Regions from separate parts of the Pseudomonas kitaguniensis genome, predicted to be linked through region 1. Evidence: riboswitches for the same ligand, from Rfam matches in the RefSeq annotation. Region 1 holds a riboswitch; the other holds the start of a gene.
The links. Region 1 has a riboswitch for cobalamin ahead of cobO (cob(I)yrinic acid a,c-diamide adenosyltransferase). Riboswitches for the same ligand answer to the same signal wherever they lie in the genome.
Positions count from the first base shown of each region.

Region 1 (12,596 bases):
AACGGCAGCGCCGATCAGTTGCGTACTCAGTTGAGCCTGTCCAGGTTACAGGAGGTGCCCGCAGGTGAGGCGTTAGCCCAACCGCCGGTGGCGGAAGGCGCACAACCTGCCGCGGCCCCTGAACCTCAGGCACAACTGCGTTTTCGTTGGTAAATGTTCAGCTTTCTTCCTATATAGAAGCTGCAAGTAAATAAACAGGTGGAGTGGTGTATGGCGGATATGCGTCGTTGGGTGTGGCTTGGCGGGATTGTCCTGCTGTGCGGGTTTGTATTTTTGCTGCATTCGATACTCACGCCGTTCCTGGTCGCGTTGCTGCTCGCTTATCTGTTCGATCCCGTGGTGGATCGCCTGGAAAAACTCGGCATGTCACGCACCTGGGGTGTGGTGACGGTATTTGCCTTGTTCACATTGATCATCACCGCACTGGTGTTGGTGCTGGTGCCGATGCTCGCCAAGCAACTGTTTCGCCTGTACGAGCTGGCGCCGCAAATGCTCGACTGGCTGCAGCACACAGCAATGCCGTGGGCCCAGTCCAAACTGGGGCTGGCGGATGGCTTCTGGAAGTTCGACAAGGTCAAGGCAGCGATCAGTGAACACATGGGCCAGACCACCGATATTGTCGGTGTGGTGCTCAGCCAGGCCACGGCCTCCAGCTTGGCGTTGATCGGCTGGCTGACTAACCTGGTGTTGATCCCGGTGGTGGCGTTCTACTTGCTGCGTGACTGGGACATCATGATGGCCAAGATCCGCAGCCTGTTGCCGCGCGACCGTGAAGAGCAAGTGGTCTCGCTGGCCGGTGAATGCCATGAAGTACTCGGCGCATTCGTGCGCGGCCAACTGCTGGTGATGCTCGCGCTCGGCATCATCTACGCCGCGGGGTTGATGGCGATTGGTCTGGAGCTGGGGCTGTTGATCGGCTTGATCGCAGGCCTGGCTGCCATCGTGCCGTACATGGGCTTTGTGATCGGTATCGGCGCAGCGCTGGTGGCGGGGCTGTTCCAGTTTGGCGGCGACCTTTACCCGATGCTGGGGATTGTTGCGGTGTTCATGGTCGGCCAGGCCCTGGAAGGCATGGTGCTGACGCCATTGCTGGTGGGCGACCGAATTGGCCTGCACCCGGTTGCGGTGATTTTCGCGATCCTGGCCGGCGGTGAGCTGTTTGGTTTTACCGGCATCCTGCTCGCGCTGCCGGTAGCGGCGGTGATCATGGTGCTGGTGCGCCACGTGCACGATCTGTACAAAGATTCGGATGTGTACACGGGCGTCGAAGACCCCGATCTGTAATCGCGGCATCACACACCCGGCTCAGGCCGGGTTTGTTGTTTCTGGAGCGGCGTGTCAAATAATCTGCGCAAAACCCTCAAGTTAACGCAAACCTTTGATTTTGCTTGTGGTCTGCTGCATTGTGCGCCCGGCGTCACGGGTATAAACTTTGCAAACTTCACACAGAGGCCACTAACGGTTCGTTTAGCGCCGTTCAGTCAGCATGAAACCGATTCAGCTGCCCTTGGGTGTGCGTCTGCGTGACGACGCCACCTTTATCAATTACTACCCAGGCGCCAATGCCGCTGCACTCGGCTATGTTGAGCGACTATGCGAAGCCGACGCCGGGTGGACTGAAAGCCTGATCTATCTGTGGGGCAAGCATGGCGTGGGGCGCACCCACCTGTTGCAGGCCGCGTGCTTGCGCTTTGAGCAAATGGGTGAGCCGGCGGTTTACCTGCCGTTGGCCGAATTGATGGACCGTGGCATCGGCATCTTCGACAACCTAGAGCAATACGAGCTGGTTTGCCTGGACGATCTGCAGGCAATCGCCGGCAAGGCCGACTGGGAAGAGGCGCTGTTTCATCTGTTCAACCGCCTGCGTGACAGTGGCCGGCGCTTGTTGATCGCGGCCTCGACTTCACCGCGAGAATTGCCGGTGAAGCTTGCGGACCTCAAATCGCGCCTGACCCTGGCGCTGATCTTCCAGATGCGCCCCTTGTCCGACGAAGACAAACTGCGTGCCCTGCAACTTCGCGCATCGCGTCGCGGCCTGCACCTCACCGACGAAGTCGGGCACTTTATCCTCACCCGTGGCACCCGCAGCATGAGCGCACTGTTCGATTTGCTCGAACAGCTCGATCAAGCCTCTTTACAGGCTCAACGCAAGCTCACCATTCCGTTCCTCAAGGAAACCCTCGGCTGGTAGCCGGCCCTTCTATTTAAGGGCTTTCGGCAAATCCCAGGCGCCACAAACGCTGCGTTTGGGCCGGTTTGGCCACACAAAAAGTGTGTAAAGGGTGTTAAGGGCTTAGATGTCATAGTCGAAACCAGAAGTCACATAGATCACGATTGAATTTGCAAATCGATGTGATAGTGGGCATAGTCTCGGCTTCTTTACACATCAGCCACGGTTGTGCCCATGCTAAATCGCTTCGCACCCCTCGTGCCTCTCGCACTGGTTACCCTGTTGTTTGGTTGCGCCTCCCACCCTCAACAGGTGGCCGAGCAGCAAAAAACCCAGCAGTATTCCCAAGCAAAATTTGTCGCTGCCCAGTCTTCTACCGTTTATGACGAAGAAGTCTCGACTGAACGTGAGCTGGCCGATTTCGCCGGCAGCAAGCCTTACCAGCTCCCGGTTCTGGCCGACAGCATCCTCGAACGCGGCATGTCCCTGATCGGTACCCGTTACCGTTTCGGCGGCACCTCTGAAGCCGGTTTCGACTGCAGTGGTTTTATCGGCTACCTGTTCCGTGAAGAAGCCGGCCTGAACCTGCCACGCTCGACGCGCGAAATGATCAACGTGAATGCACCGTTGGTCGCACGAAACAACCTCAAGCGCGGTGATCTGCTTTTCTTTAGTACCGCGGGCCGTGGTCGTGTCAGCCACGCCGCTATCTACTTGGGCGATAACCAGTTTATCCACTCCAGCAGCCGTCGCAGTGGCGGTGTTCGCATCGACAGCCTGGGTGACAGCTACTGGAGCAAAACCTTCATTGAGGCCAAGCGCGCACTCGCTATGGCCCCAGCGGCGGTTACCGCTAGTAAGTAAAGTTAAAGTGATACTTGAAGTTTGACGTGTAAGCGCTAGAATCCCTGGACATTGTTGTAATCCGTTCGCGCGAGCTTTGCTTGCGCGTTCTGGTTTTCAGCGTTCGGCAGCGAAAGCCGCATCCAGACCAGGATTGTTTTGCACATGTCGACCTCGGCCCGTCTCATCCTGCTTGTTTGTGCCGCGCTCCTGAGCGCCTGCGCAAGCCGCCCACCGCCGCCTGCGCCTGTCGCCGTCAAGCCCAAGCCGGTGTTCAACTACGCCACGCAAAATTTCTCGCCGGCTGCCGAAGACGTGCTCTTTCGTGCGCTGGGCCTGGTTGGCACGCCTTATCGCTGGGGCGGCAACACACCGGACGCGGGGTTTGATTGCAGTGGCCTGATCGGCTTCGTCTACCGTGACGCAGCGGGCATCTCCTTGCCACGTACCACCCGTGAATTGATCGTGATGCGCGCTCAAGACGTCAGTGAACAAAACCTGCAGGCCGGTGATTTACTGTTCTTCGCCACCGGTGGCGGCTCGCAGGTCAGCCATGCAGCCATCTACGTAGGCGAGGGCCGCTTTGTGCACGCCCCGCAAACCGGCGGCACGGTAAAACTCGACACCTTGGCCAAGGCCTATTGGCAGAATGCTTACCTTGGCGCCAAGCGCGTGCTGCCTGCTAGCCTGGCGCGCAATCCCTAGACGCTATTGCACAGATTCAAATGTGGGAGGGGCTTGCCCCTCCCACAGTCAGTTTTGCAGAACGCTTGAGGCGGGCTATTTAGTCGCCGACACTCGCCACACTTTGTTGCCCACGTCATCCGCCACCAGCAAGTCGCCCTGCTGATCGATCACCACACCCACCGGCCGGCCCATGGCTTTCTCGTCTTTATCGAGGAACCCGGTCAGCACATCCACCGGCTGCCCTTTGGGTTGGCCAGCTTCGAACGGCACGAAGATCACCTTGTAGCCACTGTGCGGCTTGCGGTTCCACGAACCATGCTGGCCGATAAACGCGCCGTTGCTGAACTGCGCCGGCAGTTTGCTGCCCTCGGCAAAGGTCAGGCCTAACGAAGCGGTGTGCGGGCCTACTGCGTAGTCCGGGGCGATCGCTTTGGCGACCATGTTGAGGTCTTGCGGGTTTACCCGCACATCTACATGTTGCCCGTAGTAACTGAACGGCCAGCCATAGAACGCGCCATCCTTCACCGACGTGATGTAGTCCGGCACCAGGTCGCTGCCGATTTCATCGCGCTCATTCACGGCTGTCCACAGCTTGCCGCTTTGCGGTTCCCACGCCATGCCGTTGGGGTTGCGCAGGCCAGAGGCGAAAATGCGGTGCTGGCCGCTGGCGCGGTCGACTTCCCAGATCGCTGCCCGGCCTTGCTCGGCCTCCATGCCGTTCTCGCCGACGTTGCTGTTGGAGCCGACGCTCACGTACAGCTTGCTCCCGTCTTTGCTGGCCACCACGTTTTTTGTCCAGTGGTGGTTGATGCTGCCGCCGGGCAAGTCGACGACTTTGGCGCCGGCTGCTGTAATTGCGGTTTCGCCCGGCTGATACGGGAAGCGCAGCAACTTGTCCGCGTCGGCCACATACAAGTCGTTGCCGACCAGGGTCATGCCGAAGGGTGAGTTGAGGTTCTGCAGGAACACCGTGCGGGTCTCAGCGACGCCGTCGTGGTCAGCATCGCGCAGCAGCGTGATGCGGTTCGGGCTCGGCACACCAGCGCCCGCGCGACCCATGACCTTCTCCATGACCCAGCCGCGAATACCCTTGGAATCATCCGGCTTGGGCGGCGCGTTGGTTTCCGCTACCAGCACATCACCGTTGGGCAACACATACAGCCAGCGCGGATGGTCCAGGCCTTCGGCAAATGCCGCCACCTGAGTACCCGCCGCCGCGGTTGGCTTAACGCCGTCCGGCCAGCCGATGGCGGGCGCGATGTTCACGGTGGGGATCAGCGTTTTGTTCGGCGCAGGCAGTGTGGGCGAAGGCCCGGTGCCGTCCGAGACCTGCAGGGTTGAGCTTTCTCCGCAGGCGGCGAGGGTGCCTGCGACCATGATCAGTAAGGCGAGTCTTGTTTTTTGCATGGTTTTCTCCTGAATACCTGTAAGGGTAGAGGAGTGCGGCGGTGCGATGGTTCAAGTGCAACGCCAGCTTTAATTGACGCTCCACCCCCAACCCACTAACCTTCGCGGCGTGTTCCAGGTGCTCTGTGGCCCGTTTGCCGACAGAGTGAAACAGGGAAGCCGGTGAGTGAGCGCACTTGTACACAGTGCTGCCGCGATTCCGGCGCTGCCCCCGCAACGGTAAATGAGTCAAAGCGGTGCTTTTTGCCACTGTATCGTGCGCGATATGGGAAGGCGCGCCGTCGGCCTGTTCTGTCTCTATAAGAGCAAACGCGCCACTCATGAGCCCGGAGACCGGCCTGGATCATCCAACAGCATCACGGTGGGCGATGCTTGGCTGTCTGTGTTTATTTTTCCTGCCCGCCGTTTTTGTCCAGCCCCAACGGAGCGCTGCCATGACCGATTCCCCCGACCGCGACGAACGCCACCTGGCGCGCATGCTGCGCAAAAAAGCCGTGATCGACGAGCGCATCGCCAATTCCCCCAACGAGTGCGGGTTGCTGCTGGTATTGACCGGCAACGGCAAGGGCAAGAGCAGCTCGGCCTTTGGCATGCTCGCCAGGGCGATGGGCCACGGCATGCAATGCGGCGTGGTGCAGTTCATCAAAGGGCGCTTCAGTACCGGCGAGGAGATGTTCTTCCGTCGCTTTCCCGAGCAGGTGCGTTTTCACGTGATGGGCGAAGGCTTTACCTGGGAAACCCAAGACCGCCAGCGCGACATCGTCGCCGCCGAAGCCGCCTGGGCGGTTTCCCGCGAGATGCTGGAAGACCCGAGCATCGGCCTGGTGGTGCTGGATGAGCTGAACATCGCCCTCAAACACGGCTATCTCGACCTGGACCGCGTGCTCAGCGACCTGCAAGCGCGCCCGCCGATGCAGCACGTGGTGGTCACCGGCCGTGGCGCCAAGCCTGAAATGATCGAACTGGGCGATACCGTCACCGAAATGGGCATGCTCAAGCACGCGTTCCAGGCCGGTATCAAGGCACAGAAGGGCGTCGAACTTTGAATCAGCCCCGTCATTGCCCGGCCGTGTTGATCGCCGCACCGGCGTCCGGCCAGGGCAAAACCACCGTCACCGCTGCTCTGGCGCGCTTGCACCGCAACTCGGGGCGCAAGGTTCGCGTGTTCAAATGCGGGCCTGACTTTCTCGACCCGATGATTCACGAGCGCGCCAGCGGTGCACCCGTGTATCAATTGGACATGTGGATGGTGGGCGAACAGGAAAGTCGGCGCTTGCTGTGGGAAGCGGCGGGCGAGGCCGATTTGATTCTGATCGAGGGCGTGATGGGCCTGTTCGACGGCACGCCTTCCAGTGCTGACCTGGCGCGCCACTTCGGCGTGCCGGTGCTCGGTGTGATTGACGGCACTGCCATGGCCCAAACCTTCGGCGCCCTGGCCCTGGGCCTGGCGCGTTATCAGCCAGACCTGCCGTTCGCGGGTGTGCTGGCCAACCGCGTCGGCACCCTGCGCCATGCGCAACTGCTCGAAGGCAGCCTCACCGAAGGCCTGCGCTGGTACGGCGCGTTGTCGCGTGAAACCGGAATTGAGTTGCCCAGCCGCCATTTGGGGCTGGTGCAAGCCAGTGAATTGAATGACCTCGACGTGCGCCTGGACGCCGCCGCGCAGGCGCTGGGCAGCAGTTGTGAAGTCGCAGTACCGCCGCCGGTGACGTTTGCCGCACCTGAAGTGGTCGAGGCCGAACCGTTGTTGACGGGCGTGCGCATCGCCGTGGCCCGCGACGAAGCCTTCGCCTTCACCTACGGCGCCAGCCTGGATTTGTTGCGGGCGATGGGCGCTGAGTTGCACTTCTTTTCGCCGATTCATGATCGCGCATTGCCTGACGTTGACAGTCTCTATTTACCCGGTGGTTATCCGGAACTGCATCACCAGGCATTGTCGGAAAATACCTCGATGCTTGACGCCATTCGCCGCCACCACGCGGCCGGCAAACCGTTGCTCGCTGAATGCGGCGGCATGTTGTATTTGCTCGATTCGCTCACGGACGTCGATGGTAAACGTGCCGAACTGGTCGGCCTGCTGCAAGGCGATGCGGTGATGCAAAAGAAACTCGCGGCGCTGGCCCTGCAAAGTGTGGATTTGCCGGAAGGCACGTTGCGTGGCCACACCTATCACCATTCCCTGACCAGCACCGAGTGGCAGCCGATCGCCCGTGGCCTGAGCCCGAATGGCGGGCGCGGCGCCGAGGCGGTGTACCGGCAGGGGCGGCTGACGGCTTCCTACGTGCACTTTTATTTCCCGTCCAACCCGAGCGCTGTGGCCGCATTGTTTGCGCCTGACCGCCAAGCCGCCATCGGGAGCAAGCCCCCTCCCACAATTGACCGGGTTGAACCGCCGTCCACTGTGGCAGGGAGCAAGCTCCCTCCTACAATTGACCGGGTTGAACCGCCATCCACTGTGGCAGGGAGCAAGCCCGCTCCTACAACTGGCCGGGTTGAACCGCCATCCACTGTGGCAGGGAGCAAGTCCCCTCCCACAATTGACCGGGTTGAACCGCCGTCCACTGTGGCAGGGAGCAAGCCCCCTTCTACAATTGGCCGGGTTGAACCGCCATCCACTGTGGCAGGGAGCAAGCCCCCTTCTACAATTGGCCGGGTTGAACCGCCATCCACTGTGGCAGGGAGCAAGCTCCCTTCTACAATTGACCGGGTTGAACCGCCATCCACTGTGGCAGGGAGCAAGCTCCCTTCTACAATTGACCGGGTTGAACCGCCGTCCACTGTGGCAGGGAGCAAGCCCCCTTCTACAATTGACCAGGTTGAACCGCCATCCACTGTGGCAGGGAGCAAGCCCCCTTCTACAATTGACCAGGTTGAACCGCCATCCACTGTGGCAGGGAGCAAGTCCCCTTCCACAACTGACCGGGTTGAAACGCCATCCACTGTGGGCGGGGGCTTGCTCCCGATGAGGCCATGACCGACAACGCCTTCCCCCAAGCCGAACGCGATGCCGTGTACCGTGCCATCGCCGAACGCCGCGACATGCGCCACTTCATCGGCGGCAGCGTCGCCCCCGAACTGCTCCACCGCTTGCTCCAGGCCGCGCACCAGGCGCCCAGCGTCGGCCTGATGCAACCTTGGCGGTTCATCCGCATTAGCGACCGCCACCTGCGCGGGCAGATTCAACACTTGGTGGAAGCAGAGCGCATCCGCACCGCCGAAGCCCTCGGCGAGCGCTCCGACGCGTTCATGCAACTCAAGGTCGAAGGCATTCACGACTGCGCCGAAGTGCTGGTGGCGGCGCTGATGGATGACCGCGAGCGCCACATCTTTGGCCGTCGCACCTTGCCGGAAATGGACCTGGCGTCACTCTCCTGTGCGATCCAGAACCTGTGGCTGGCGGCGCGTGTTGAAGGCCTTGGGATGGGCTGGGTGTCGCTGTTCGAACCGCAAGCGCTGGCCGACCTGCTGGGCTTGCCGCCCGGCGCAAAACCCCTGGCGGTGTTGTGTTTGGGGCCGGTAGCCGAGTTCTACCCGGCACCGATGTTGCAGCTAGAAGGCTGGACCGAACCGCGGCCTTTAAGTGACATGTTGTATGAGAATGTGTGGGGAGTAAGTCAATGAGTGTGGCCTTGCTGTGTGTCGCTGCCGTGGCGTTGGATGCGCTGCTGGGCGAGCCCAGGCGCTGGCACCCGCTGGTGGCGTTCGGCAATTTTGCCGGGCGCATCGAGCAACGTTTTAATACCGGTGGCCGTGGCTGGCGCAGCCATGGCGTGACCGCGTGGTTTATCGCGGTAGTGCCGCTGACCTTGCTGGCCACCGCGTTGTCGTGGGCGCCGTATATCGGCTGGGTGCTCGAGATTCTGGCGTTGTACCTGGTGCTGGGCATGCGCAGCCTCGGCGAGCATGTGATTCCGGTGGCGCAGGCGCTGCGCAGTGATGACCTGTATGAAGCGCGCAAGCGCGTGAGTTACTTGGTCAGCCGCCAGACCAGCGAGCTGGACAGCACCGAAGTGGCGCGTGCTGCGACGGAATCGGTACTCGAAAACGGCAGCGACGCGGTGTTCGCTGCGTTGTTCTGGTTTGTGCTCGCCGGTGTGCCGGGCGTGGTGCTTTACCGCCTGAGCAACACCCTCGACGCCATGTGGGGCTATCGCAATGAACGCTTTGAGCGCTTCGGCTGGGCGGCGGCAAAGATTGACGATGTACTCAATTATATTCCTGCACGCCTGGTCGCGTTGACCTACGCCGTACTCGGCAAAACCGGCCTGGCGCTTAAATGCTGGCGCACCCAAGGCCCGACGTGGGACAGCCCCAATGCCGGACCGGTGATGGCGGCAGGCGCTGGCGCATTGGGCGTCGAGTTGGGTGGCGCGGCGATTTATCACGGTGAACTTCACCAGCGCCCGCCACTCGGCGAAGGCTCGCCGGCAAGTGCGGACTCCATCGACCGCGGCTGGCAACTGGTGCAGCGCGGCGTATGGTTGTGGCTGCTGATCCTCTGCGCGGGGGCGCATTTTTATGCTTGAACACGGTGGTCGGTTGCGCAAGGCAGTGATGCAATACGGGATTGCCGAGGCTGATTGGCTTGACCTGTCCAGCGGCCTGGCGCCGTGGCCGTGGCCGATCCCCGAGATTGCGCTGCGGGCCTGGGCGCGCTTGCCCGAAACCGATGACGGCCTGGAGCAGGCCGCCAGCGAGTATTACGGTGCCGCGCATGTGTTGCCGGTGGCGGGCTCGCAGGCGGCCATCCAGTTGCTGCCGCGTCTGCGCCGCACCGGCAAGGTTGGCGTGCTGTCGCCGTGTTACGCCGAGCACGCCGAAGCGTGGCGCCGCGCAGGCTACGTGGTGCGCGAAGTGCAGGAGCAGGAAGTCGAGTATTTTCTCGACAGCCTTGATGTGCTGGTGGTGGTCAACCCGAACAACCCGACCGGCCTCAGCCTGGCCCCGCAACGCCTGCTGGACTGGCATTCACGCTTGGCGCAGCGCGGCGGTTGGCTGGTGGTCGACGAAGCCTTTATGGACATCACTCCGCACCTGAGCCTGGCGGGCCAGGCCCATCAAGTCGGGCTGATTGTGCTGCGCTCGTTCGGCAAATTCTTCGGCCTGGCCGGCGTGCGCCTGGGCTTTGTGCTGGCCGAACGCAAGCTGCTTAAACTGTTGGCCGAACAGCTCGGGCCTTGGGCGGTCAGTGGGCCGACGCGGGCGCTCGGGCAAATCTGCCTGCGCGACACGGCAGGGCACGCGCGCCAGCGTGATCGCTGTCTCGAAGCGGGCCAGCGCTTGTTTGAACTGCTGGAGCGCCACCGCTTTCAACCTCAGGGCGGCTGCGCGTTGTTCCAGTGGTTAATCACGCCGCACGCCGAACGCCTGCACGAATTCATGGCCCAGCGCGGCATATTGCTGCGCCTGTTTGTGCACGACAGCAGCCTGCGTTTCGGCCTGCCCGACACCGAGGCCGATTGGCGGCGGCTGGACGAGGCGTTGGCTGCCTACAAGGCGGCGGTATGAGTACGTTGATGGTGCAAGGCACCACCTCCGATGCTGGCAAAAGTACGCTGGTGACCGCGCTGTGCCGTTGGCTGGTACGCCAAGGCGTGGCGGTGGCGCCATTCAAGCCGCAGAACATGGCGCTCAACAGCGCCGTGACCGCCGAAGGCGGCGAGATCGGCCGCGCCCAGGCGGTGCAGGCTCAGGCTGCTAATTTGGCGCCGCACACCGACATGAACCCGGTGCTGCTTAAACCCAACAGCGACACCGGCTCGCAAGTGATCATCCATGGCCGCGCCGTGACCAGCATGAACGCCGTGGCCTATCACGACTACAAAGCCATCGCGATGCAAGCGGTGCTGGCCTCGCACGCGCGCTTGAGCGCTGCTTACCCGGTGGTGATGGTGGAAGGCGCAGGCTCGCCTGCGGAGATCAACCTGCGCGCCAATGACATCGCCAACATGGGCTTCGCCGAGGCTGTGGATTGCCCGGTGCTGCTGATCGCCGACATTAATCGCGGCGGCGTGTTTGCGCATTTGGTCGGCACCCTGGAGTTGCTGTCGCCGACTGAGCAGGCGCGGGTCAAGGGTTTCATCATCAACCGTTTTCGCGGTGACATCGCGCTGCTGCAGCCAGGCCTGGATTGGTTGGAAGCGCGCACCGGCAAGCCGGTGGTGGGCGTGTTGCCCTACGTGATGGACCTGCACCTGGAAGCCGAGGACGGCATTGACCGGCGCCAGACCGACAAGGCCGCGCAGGTGCTCAAGGTGGTGGTGCCGATATTGCCGCGCATCAGCAACCACACCGATTTCGACCCACTGCGGCTGCACCCTCAAGTGGATTTGCAGTTTGTCGGGCCGGGCCAGCCGACTCCGCCGGCTGACCTGATTATTTTGCCCGGCTCAAAAAGTGTGCGCAGTGATTTGGCCTACCTGCGGGCCAATGGTTGGGACACCGCTGTGGCGCGACATTTGCGCTATGGCGGCAAGCTGCTGGGGATTTGCGGCGGCTTACAGATGCTCGGTGAACAGGTGCATGACCCGCTCGGCCTTGAAGGCCCGGCGGGCTCCAGTAACGGCCTTGGGCTGCTGGCGTTCAGTACCACGCTGGAAGCAGAGAAGCAGTTGCGCAATGTGCGTGGGCGCTTGCTGCTGGAAAACGCCGAGGTGAGTGGTTACGAAATTCACGCCGGGGTGACCACAGGCAGCGCGCTCGCGCAGGCCGCAGTGCTGCTGGATGACGGCCGCAGTGACGGCGCGCAAAGTGCCGACGGGCAGGTTCTCGGGACGTATCTGCATGGCGTGTTCGAGACCCCGGCGGCCTGCAGCGCGTTGTTGCGCTGGGCCGGCTTGCAGGACGTGCAAGAAGTGGATTACCACGCCCTGCGCGAGCGCGACATCGAACGCCTGGCGGACTTGGTGGAAAACCACCTGGACACCGACCTACTGCGCAAACTCTGCGGGATCTGACAGTGAACACGCACTCCAACTGTGGGAGCGGGCTTGCTCGCGAAAAACCCCCGGGCACCGTAGCCCTTCAGGTTAATCGCGTAATCGTTAACGCCCATCGCGAGCAAGCCCGCTCCCACACTAAACGGCGTCAACCGTACACAGGTGTCATTGCATGCTTCAGCTGATTTTGGGCGGTGCCCGCTCCGGCAAGAGCCGCCTTGCGGAAAAACTGGCGAGCGACAGCGCCTTGCCGGTCATTTACATCGCCACCAGCCAGCCGCTGGACGGCGAAATGAATCAGCGCGTCGCGCTGCATCGCCAGCGTCGCCCGCAGGCTTGGGGGTTGATCGAAGAACCCGTTGAACTGGCCCGCGTACTGCGTGAAAACGCCGCTGCGGATCACTGCCTGTTAGTCGATTGCCTGACCTTGTGGCTGACCAATTTGCTGATGCTCGACGACCCGGCGCGCCTGGCGTTGGAGCGCGATCAACTGCTGCAAACCCTGGCCTCGCTGCCGGGTGAAATCATTTTTGTCAGCAACGAGACCGGTT
Region 1 is NZ_JBLZPT010000003.1:332,564-345,159, forward strand. It holds gene ACOZK9_RS06980 (DUF2066 domain-containing protein) at 1-153, shown strand, start outside; gene ACOZK9_RS06985 (AI-2E family transporter) at 211-1,284, shown strand; gene hda (DnaA regulatory inactivator Hda) at 1,487-2,191, shown strand; gene ACOZK9_RS06995 (C40 family peptidase) at 2,405-3,034, shown strand; gene ACOZK9_RS07000 (C40 family peptidase) at 3,179-3,718, shown strand; gene ACOZK9_RS07005 (PQQ-dependent sugar dehydrogenase) at 3,794-5,107, opposite strand; cobalamin riboswitch at 5,207-5,463, shown strand; gene cobO (cob(I)yrinic acid a,c-diamide adenosyltransferase) at 5,542-6,153, shown strand; partial or broken gene ACOZK9_RS07015 (cobyrinate a,c-diamide synthase) at 6,150-7,529, shown strand; gene bluB (5,6-dimethylbenzimidazole synthase) at 8,078-8,728, shown strand; gene cbiB (adenosylcobinamide-phosphate synthase CbiB) at 8,725-9,633, shown strand; gene cobD (threonine-phosphate decarboxylase CobD) at 9,626-10,615, shown strand; gene ACOZK9_RS07035 (cobyric acid synthase) at 10,612-12,063, shown strand; gene cobU (bifunctional adenosylcobinamide kinase/adenosylcobinamide-phosphate guanylyltransferase) at 12,218-12,596, shown strand, end outside.

Region 2 (10,306 bases), on a different contig from region 1:
CGAACACTGCGCGGGCACTGATGAGTTTCTCATCGATCAGCTTGGCGAGCATTTCCTGGGCGTCAGCGTAGAGCGCAGTGGCGGCTTCACCGACCACCTCGTCTTCGAGGATGCGTGGGAATTTGCCGGCCAGGTCCCACGAGATAAAAAACGGCGTCCAGTCGATGTATTCGGCCAGCACCTTGAGGTCGATATTGTCCAGCACCTTGGCGCCGGTAAAGGTCGGTTTGACCGGCGTGTAGGTGCTCCAGTCGAACTGCGGCTTCTTGGCGATTGCCACCGGGTAGCTCAGGCGCTCAGTGCGCGCGCTGCGGTTGGCTGTACGCTCGCGCACATCGATATATTCTAGGCGGGTTTTCTCGACAAAACCGGCCTTCAGTTCCTTGGACAGTAACTGCGTCGCCACGCCCACCGCACGCGAGGCGTCGGTCACGTAGATCACCGCGTCATTGCTGTACTTCGGTTCGATTTTTACCGCGGTGTGCGCCTTGGAGGTGGTCGCGCCGCCGATCATCAGCGGCAAGTGGAAGTCCTGGCGCTGCATCTCACGGGCCACGTGGACCATCTCGTCCAGCGACGGCGTGATCAGGCCGGACAGCCCAATAATGTCGCACTTCTGTTCCTTGGCCACCTGCAGGATTTTTTCGGCCGGCACCATCACGCCCAAATCGACAATGTCGTAGCCGTTGCAACCCAGCACCACGCCGACGATATTCTTGCCGATGTCATGCACGTCACCCTTCACCGTGGCCATCAGGATCTTGCCCTTGGCTTCGGGCTTGTCGCCTTTTTCCAGCTCGATAAACGGGATCAAGTGGGCCACGGCCTGCTTCATCACGCGGGCGGATTTAACCACCTGCGGCAAGAACATTTTGCCGGCGCCGAACAGGTCGCCAACGATGTTCATGCCGGACATCAGCGGGCCTTCGATCACCTCGATCGGGCGCGCGAACGACTGCCGCGATTCCTCGGTGTCTTCAACGATATGCGTGGTAATGCCCTTGACCAGCGCGTGTTCCAGGCGCTTGTTCACCGGCCAGCCGCGCCATTCTTCGGTCTCGGCTTCTTTTACGCTGCCGTCGCCCTTGTACTTGTCGGCGATGGCGAGCAGGGCGTCGGTGCCCTCCGGCGTGCGGTTGAGCACCACATCTTCCACGGCGTCACGCAATTCGGCCGGGATCTGGTCGTAGATCTCCAACTGGCCGGCGTTGACGATGCCCATGGTCAGGCCGTTGCGGATCGCATACAGCAGGAACACCGAGTGGATCGCCTCACGCACCGGGTTGTTGCCACGGAACGAGAACGACACGTTGGACACGCCACCCGAGGTCAGCGCGTACGGCAGTTCGTCGCGGATGTAGGCGCAGGCGTTAATGAAGTCGACGGCATAGTTGTTGTGTTCTTCGATACCGGTGGCGACCGCGAAGATGTTCGGGTCGAAGATGATGTCTTCCGGCGGGAAGCCCACCTCATTCACCAGGATGTCGTAGGAGCGTTTGCAGATCTCTTTTTTGCGCGCTTCGGTGTCGGCCTGGCCGGCTTCGTCGAACGCCATCACCACCACCGCCGCGCCGTAGCGCTTGCACAGCTTGGCGTGGTGAATGAACTGCTCGACGCCTTCCTTCATGCTGATCGAGTTGACGATGCCCTTGCCCTGAATGCACTTGAGCCCGGCCTCGATGACTTCCCACTTCGAGGAGTCGATCATGATCGGTACGCGCGAGATGTCCGGCTCGCCGGCAATCAGATTGAGGAAGGTCACCATTGCCTTCTTCGAATCCAACATGCCTTCGTCCATGTTGATGTCGATTATCTGCGCGCCGGCCTCCACCTGTTGCAGCGCCACTTCGAGCGCTTCGGTGTAGTTGTCTTCACGGATCAGGCGGGCGAAACGCGCCGAGCCGGTGATGTTGGTGCGCTCGCCGACGTTGACGAACAACGAGCTGCGATCAATCGTGAACGGCTCCAGGCCCGACAAGCGGCAGGCCTTGGGGATGTCCGGAATCGGGCGCGGCGCATACCCGGCCACGGCCTTGGCGATGGCTTCAATGTGGCCCGGTGTGGTGCCGCAGCAGCCGCCGACAATATTGAGGAAGCCGCTCTGGGCGAACTCTTCGATGACCTTGGCAGTTTGCGACGGCAATTCGTCGTACTCGCCGAATTCGTTGGGCAGGCCGGCGTTCGGGTGCGCGGAAACGTGGGTGTTGGCTTTGTTCGACAGCTCTTCCAGGTACGGACGCAACTCGCTGGCGCCCAGTGCGCAGTTGAGGCCCACCGACAGCGGCTTGGCGTGACTGACCGAGTTCCAGAACGCTTCGGTGGTCTGGCCCGACAAGGTCCGGCCGGAGGCGTCGGTGATGGTGCCGGAGATCATGATCGGCAATTCGACATGCAGTTCTTCGAACACACCTTGCACGGCGAAGATCGCGGCCTTGGCGTTGAGGGTGTCGAAGATGGTTTCGATCAGGATCAGGTCGGCGCCGCCCTCGATCAGGCCTTTGGTGGCCTCGGTGTAGTTTTCCACCAGCTCATCAAAGGTCACGTTGCGGTAGCCGGGGTTGTTCACGTCCGGGGACAGCGAGCAGGTGCGGCTGGTCGGGCCGAGCACACCGGCAACGAAGCGCGGTTTGTCCGGGTTCTCGAGGGTCTTGGCGTCGGCGATTTTGCGCGCCAGGCGGGCGCCTTCGACGTTCAATTCGTAGGCCAGTGCTTCCATGCCGTAATCGGCCATGGAAATGCGCGTGGCGTTGAAGGTGTTGGTTTCGAGGATGTCAGCCCCGGCGTCCAGGTAAGCCTTCTCGATGCCGCCGATCACGTCCGGGCGGGTCAGCACCAGCAGGTCGTTGTTACCCTTGACGTCGCTCGGCCAGTCGGCGAAACGTTTGCCACGGTAGTCCTGCTCCTCCAGCTTGTAGCTCTGGATCATCGTGCCCATACCGCCGTCGAGGATCAGGATGCGTTCCTTGAGGGCTTGGTGAAGGGCGTGCAGACGAGCGCTACGATCGGACATGGGACTACTCTGGTCAGGCATTACGGAGGGCATGAATCATAGCAAACCTGTGCCGATTTGGAGCATGTCAGGGTTTTACATGAATATCGTTCATGTTGGTGGTGGCCATGGCCCGGTAGAATCATCGCCACTTTATAGACCGCACGCATTGAATCGGGACCGGGTACATGTCATTTCGTCTTATCGTCAGCGCCGTCCTGGCCTTGATCGCCAGTACTGCTCAGGCAGGCACGTTACCGGCCAATCCCTCCGCTCCGGCGATTTCCTATACCCGTGACATCCAACCGATTTTCACCGAAAAGTGCGTGGCCTGCCATGCCTGTTACGACTCCGCCTGCCAACTCAACCTCGGCAGTGCCGAAGGCGCGGCGCGTGGCGCGAGCAAAACCCCGGTGTACGACGGTGAACGCAGCGAGGCTGCGCCCACCACCCGATTGTTCTATGACGCGTTCGGCAAGCAAGCCTGGCAGCGCAAGGGCTTCTATTCCGTACTCGACGCCCAAGGCAGCCAGGCGGCGCTGATGGCGCGCATGGTGGAGCTGGGCCATAACGCCGCGCTGCAACCGAATGCCAAGTTGCCCGCTGACATCGCGTTGGGCCTCAACCGCGAAAACATGTGCGCGATGCCCGCTGAGTTCAACGCCTACGCCGGCGCCCACCCCAAGGAAGGCATGCCGCTGGCGGTGACCGGCCTCACCGACCAGCAATACCAGACCCTGCAACGCTGGCTCGCCTCGGGTGCGCCGATTGACGCGCAAAGCCTCGCGCCAAGCGCCAAGGAAGCCTTGCAGGTGCAGCAATGGGAAAACCTGCTCAACCAGCCAGGCGCCCGTGAAAGTCTGGTGGCGCGCTGGTTGTACGAACATCTGTACTTGGCGCACATCTACTTCGAAAACGGCGAGCCGGGGCATTTCTTCCAGTGGGTGCGCTCGCGTACGCCGAGTGGGCAGCCGATTGACCTGATCGCCACGCGTCGCCCCAACGATGACCCGGGCACCCAAGTGTATTACCGCCTGTGGCCGGTGCAGGGCGTGATTGTGCATAAAACCCACATCACGTATCCGTTCAGTGCCGAGAAAATGGCGCGCATCAAGCAACTGTTCTACGCCGGCGACTGGCAGGTCAGCGCCTTGCCAGGTTACGGGCCGGGGCGCCGGGCCAACCCGTTCGAGACCTTCGAAGCGATCCCGGCCAAGGCGCGCTACCAGTTCATGCTCGATAACGCCGAATACTTCGTGCGCACCTTTATTCGCGGCCCGGTATGCCGTGGGCAGATCGCCACGGACGTGATCCGCGACAACTTCTGGACCCTGTTCCAGGACCCGGACCACGACCTGTACATCACCGATGCGCGTTACCGTGGCCAGGCCACGCCCTTGCTGGCGATGCCGGGGCAAAATGATGACGTGGGCAGCGTGCTCAGCCTGTGGCTGGCCTATCGCGACAAGCGCAACCAATACGAAGCGCTGCGCCGTGACAGCTACGCAGACCTGCCGCCGCCAAGCTGGTCGACGCTGTGGGCGGGCAATGACAACGCCTTGCTGAGCATTTTTCGCCACTTCGACAGCGCCTCGGTCAACAAGGGGCTGATCGGCGAAGTGCCGCAAACGATGTGGCTGTTCGACTACCCGCTGCTGGAGCGCACCTATTACCAACTGGCGGTGAACTTTGATGTGTTCGGCAACGTGTCGCACCAGGCCCAGACGCGGCTGTATTTCGACCTGATCCGCAATGGCGCCGAGCAGAACTTCCTGCGCCTGATGCCCGCCGACACGCGCGATGCCTTTATCGATGATTGGTACCAGAACAGCGGCAAACTCAAGCTGTGGCTGGACTATGAAGCGATCGATGACGACACGCCGACCGGTTTGCATCTCGATGAAAAACACCCGAAAGGCGATTTTGCCAACCAGTTATTGGCGCGTTATGGCTATTTGAACGCCAGCCCGGACCCGATCAACCGCTGCACCGGCGCGTATTGCTCGCGCGCGGGGGTTGAGCCAGCATTGCGCGATGCCGAGCAGGCGCTGAGCCGACTGACCTCGCGCCCGGCGGCGGGGCTCAAGGTGATTGATCAATTGCCCGAAGCGACAATGCTGCGCGTCGAAACGCCCAGCGGTAAACGCGTGGTCTACAGCCTGTTGCGCAACCGGGCGCACAGTAATGTGGCGTTCCTGTTGGGTGAGGCTTATCGCTATCAGCCGGGGCTGGATACGTTGACCATCTATCCCGGCGTGCTGAGTAGTTACCCGAACTTCATGTTCAATATTCCGGCAGCCGAAGTGCCCGCGTTTGTGGATGCGATGGAGAATGCCAAGGATGCCAATCGGTTCGAAAAAATCGTCGATCGTTGGGGGATTCGCCGTAGTCATCCGTTGTTTTGGCAATATTTTCATGACTTGTCGGCGTACATCCGGGAAACCACGCCAGTGGAAGAGGGCGTGTTGGACATGAACCGGTACGAGAATTTGTGAGGTCACCCCCTCAAGCCGAACTCGGTCAACTGCGGGAGCGGGCTTGCTCGCGATTACGGTGTGTCAGCTAAGTATTTTTCAACTGATACACCGCCATCGCGAGCAAGCCCGCTCCCACAAAGAGCATATCTGTTGTGTCTGCAAAATCCGCTTTTGATCGGTGTGATCTTGATCTTGCAAGCGCTCCGCCAAACCCTATCCCGACAAAAACACTAGGACTTTGTACCTGCGTAATAATTTGGCGTAAACTCCCGTCAAGCCTGTGAGGAGTTTCCATGACTGCCATAACCATTACCGACGCCGCCCACGATTACCTGGCTGATCTGCTGTCCAAGCAGAACACCCCAGGCATCGGTATCCGCGTCTTTATCACCCAACCCGGCACCCAATATGCCGAGACTTGCATCGCCTATTGCAAGCCCGGTGAAGAAAAGCCTGAAGACACCGCGCTGGGGCTGAAAAGCTTCACCGCGTACATCGACAACTTCAGCGAAGCCTTCCTCGACGACGCCGTGGTCGACTACGCCACCGATCGCATGGGCGGCCAGTTGACCATCAAGGCGCCCAACGCCAAGGTGCCCAACGTCAACGCCGACAGCCCGGTCAACGAGCGCATCAACTACTACCTGCAAACCGAGATCAACCCGGGGCTCGCGAGCCACGGCGGTCAGGTCAGCTTGATTGACGTGGTTGAAGACGGCATCGCCGTGCTCAAGTTTGGCGGCGGCTGCCAAGGCTGCGGCCAGGCCGACGTTACCTTGCGCGAAGGCATCGAGCGCACCTTGCTCGAGCGCATCCCCGAGCTCAAGGGTGTACGTGACGTGACTGACCATACGCAGAAAGAAAACGCCTACTACTGAGTAAGGTGTTCACTGCGAGGATAAAAAACGGCGCCCGTGAGCGCCGTTTTTTTATGCTTTAAATTCAATGGCCTGCGCCATCTATCTAACAAACAGGATTAGAGTCGGATGAGGTGGTTTTGTTAATGCCAACCGTCACGGTCGATAAAGGTGCGCATGCCCTGCGCGGTACAGCGACGATTCGCTGAAACTGTCATTCGTCAGTACCCGACCGACCACAATCAACGCCGTACGCCGAAAGCCTTTGGCGGCGACCTTCTCGGTGATGTCCGCCAGCGTACCCAGCGCCCAGTCCTGATCCGGCCAGGTCGCGCGGTGCACCACGGCAATCGGGCAATCCGCGCCATAGTGCGGCAGCAGCTCGGCAACAATCTTGTGTAGATGGTTAACCCCCAAGTGAATCGCCATGGTCGTGCCGTGGCGCGCCAAACTGTCGAAAGCCTCACCGGCCGGCATGCTGGTTTTATCCGCATAGCGGGTCAAAATCACGCTTTGCGCGATGTCCGGCAGGGTCAGTTCGGTCTCCAGCAACGCTGCGCAGGCGGCCACGGCGGTCACGCCGGGAATAATCTGAAACGCTATGCCCAGCTCACGCAAATGACGGATTTGTTCGCCAATCGCCCCATACAGGCTCGGGTCGCCCGAGTGCACGCGGGCTACATCCTGGCCCTTGGCATGCGCGGCCTGAATCAAGTCGATGATCTGTTCCAGGTGTAATTCGGCGCTGTTGACCACCTGTTCCGCATGATGGCCTTCCAATACCGCAGCGGGCACCAGCGAACCGGCATAGATGATCACCGGGCAACTGCGGATCAGCCGTTGGCCTTTGACGGTGATCAATTCCGGATCGCCGGGGCCTGCGCCGATAAAGTAGACGGTCATGCGAAATTCCTGTTGAAAAAGCCGCTGAGCATGAAGGTTGCTCATGATCGAGGCGGGCGATTATCGTGTTTTTAACCGGCGCAGGCTAATGCAAAGGTGGCATGGGCGGTTTTTTGGCGGGTGATCAGCAAGCGCGCAGGCGCGTGATAGAGCTGCTCGGCCAGTGCCAGCGCGGAACTTTCGGCGACGCCATAACAGCCGGTATGTGCAAAGGCGACCTCAGACCTGTGGCTCAGGCGCTGTTCATACGCGGCCAGTTGCGCGGTGCTGAAACACTGCAACGGCAGGTTCAGCCACTGCGCCAGCGCGAGAAGCCCCGGTTCATTCTGTTTGTGCTCGATACTCGCCAGTGCACTGACGCGCTGGCGCTCGATGCTGGCCTCGGCGAGCGCGCTGTCGAACAGCGCCAGCAGGCTCTGAACATCACAGCCGCGCTGGCAGCCCAGGCCAACGATCAAGCTCATGCCGCGTAGTGCGCGTCGCGGTTGCGGCGGAACAGCCAGGCGCTGATCAGGCCCAGCGCCAGCCAAAATGCCACGTTGGTCAACTGCGAGGCGATCTTGAACTGCGCTTCCAGGGCTTCTGGCGCCAGCATCGCGTGCACCTCGGGTTGCGGCGCGCCGACCAGATGCGGCACCGCAAGAATCGCCACGCCCAACACTTTCAGCAGCCAGTTGCGACCAAACACCAGCAGCGCGATACCGGCAGCGGTGGACGCGGCAGTGCCGATCCACCAAATCTGACGCAGCGCCAAGTCGGCGGCGGCGGTGCCCGGCAACTCAGGCGGCAGGCCCAGCGTGGGCGCCAGCACAAACGTCGCGTAACCGGCCAGGCCCCACAGCAAGCCTTGTGCGGTACGCGTCGGCGCGCGCAACGTATAAAGGCCGGCGAGCATCAGCGCAAACCCCACCGCAACCACCAGGTTACCGCCGGTGGTCGACAGCACGCGCTGCCAGCCGTCTTCCGGTTCCCAGGCCTGTGCGTCGTGAGTGTGGGCGGCGGCGCCCTCGGCATGTACGTGCGCCGCTTCGCTGGCAGCCGGGGCGTGCTCGAAGGTTTCCGCCTGCAAAATCAGCGGGGCCACCCAAAAGCTTTGCAGCAGGGTCAGCAGCAGGGCGGCAAGCAAACCGGTGAAACCTGCGGTTTGGGCAATACGCTTGATCATCTCGGCAGGCCTCAGTGGCACGGGAACGCGGCGCTGTGGCGGGTATCGTGCGCGGCGTTGTGCACCGCCTCGATATGCGAGAAACCGGCGAAATACACCAGGCACGCGCCAAGGATCGAGGCGCCGATGGCGGCGCTCAGGCGTTGGCTCAGGGTGGCGGTGTTGCTGGCGGTGGGCGAGGTGCTGCTGATGATCGACATGGCGCGTCCCTTCAGGTTTCAGGGTGACACGAGCGCATGAAAACCCCGCGAGCCGGGCTCGCAGAATTTTAAACAGCGCCCGCCCACCGCGGGTTTGTTATCTGAAATTTTTCGGGCCGGTCTCCGGGCTTGCGAGGGACGCTGGGTCTGGAAAGCATCGCCTTCCCATGCCGTACAGGCACAGTGGATCTGACGCTTCACTCGCTTACCGTTGCGGGGGCAGCACCGGACTTGCCATGCCTTTGAGTATAAAGAAGGCGACTCACCGGTTTCCCGTTTCACCCTCTGCAGGGCACCCGAAACAAGGCGTATAGGAGAACACGGGCAAGCGCTGGGCGTCAATTGGAAGGGGCAACGCTACAGGTGACGGTTGGATTGGTTTGTATTTGAAATAGGTTGTTATGTTGTTTTGCTGGAACTAGCGAGTAACACTTTCAGCTAATCATAAGGCGTGAAAGTTCTTTATTTTTATCGTCGAGTATTGGAAGGTGAGCGCCTTGAATGTGTATGTGTTATTAAATTTTTAATGGGGGTCAATGGGTGTCGTCTATATCTAGAAACGCTTTTAGCTCGCCTGTTTTTGTTGACAGTAATGAGCCGGCTCAACCCCCTCTCGACGCTCATTCTCATGCATCGTCGCAATGCTCTAGCCAGCAATGCCATTCCAACGCCAACGCGCCTAATCTTTCGCAGGCCGCCCAGCGCGCCGACGATCCGTATTATCGGGCAGGCTCCGGCAAACCGTCACTGTCAATTAGCGACGTCGCTGGCCAAATAGATCGAAAGGGCCGTAAATTCAACGATACCAATGGCGATAACGTGCTGCAGGTCGCCTATACTTTTCGTAATGTTGCAGCGGGAGAAAGAGGTTTTAGTACGGCGCAAAAAGAGCAAGCCAGGCGTTCGATGCAATCGTGGGCTGATGTTGCAAATATTACGTTTGAAGAGGATGCCCCGCGAGCCGATGGCCGGCTCAGCCTGGTTAATAGTCAGGTGCCAGCAGTGGCTGATTCCCGATTTTCAACATTATGGGGGCGGGTGCGCGTGAATCCCGAGTACGCTGATAATCGTACACCTTCAGTTAATAATTATGGGCGCCACACACTCACTCACGAAATAGGGCATGCATTGGGGGCTGCGCATCCGGGCGACTATAACTACGACGCTGAAAGCGAGCCGTTGAACTATAAGGACCATGCGACCTACCTTCAAGACAGTCAGGCCTACTCTGTAATGAGTTATTTCGATCCGAGCAATACTCATCATGACTTTAAAGAACATTATGCGTCGTCACCCCTCATGGCCGATATTGCCTGGGCTCAGAAAGTCTACGGAGCCAACCATACGACGCGCAATACAGACACCGTCTACGGATTTAACTCCACTACTGGCCGAGACGACCTTTCTTTGAATTCATCTCGTGACGACGCCGTGTTCAGTGTCTGGGATGGCGGCGGCAACGATACGTTGGACTTCTCCCTTTATCACCAGAACCAGGTAATCAACCTGCGCGCTGAATCGTTCTCCGATGTGGGTGGAATGAAGGGCAATGTCTCTATCGCCAAGGGCGTCACCCTGGAAAACGCGATCGGCGGTTCAGGCAGTGATGTATTGATCGGTAACCATGCCGACAACCTTCTCACAGGTGGAGCTGGCCCTGATCAAATGACCGGTGGCGCAGGCAGCGACACATTTGTATATGCCAACGCCAGCGA
Region 2 is NZ_JBLZPT010000025.1:27,075-37,380, forward strand. It holds gene metH (methionine synthase) at 1-3,010, opposite strand, end outside; gene ACOZK9_RS23185 (fatty acid cis/trans isomerase) at 3,178-5,484, shown strand; gene nfuA (Fe-S biogenesis protein NfuA) at 5,760-6,344, shown strand; gene cobM (precorrin-4 C(11)-methyltransferase) at 6,480-7,226, opposite strand; gene ACOZK9_RS23200 (cobalamin biosynthesis protein) at 7,298-7,690, opposite strand; gene ACOZK9_RS23205 (CbtA family protein) at 7,687-8,391, opposite strand; gene ACOZK9_RS23210 (CbtB domain-containing protein) at 8,403-8,591, opposite strand; cobalamin riboswitch at 8,689-8,906, opposite strand; gene ACOZK9_RS23215 (M10 family metallopeptidase C-terminal domain-containing protein) at 9,132-10,306, shown strand, end outside.
Region 2: another riboswitch for cobalamin. It lies ahead of ACOZK9_RS23210 (CbtB domain-containing protein); the one in region 1 lies ahead of cobO (cob(I)yrinic acid a,c-diamide adenosyltransferase).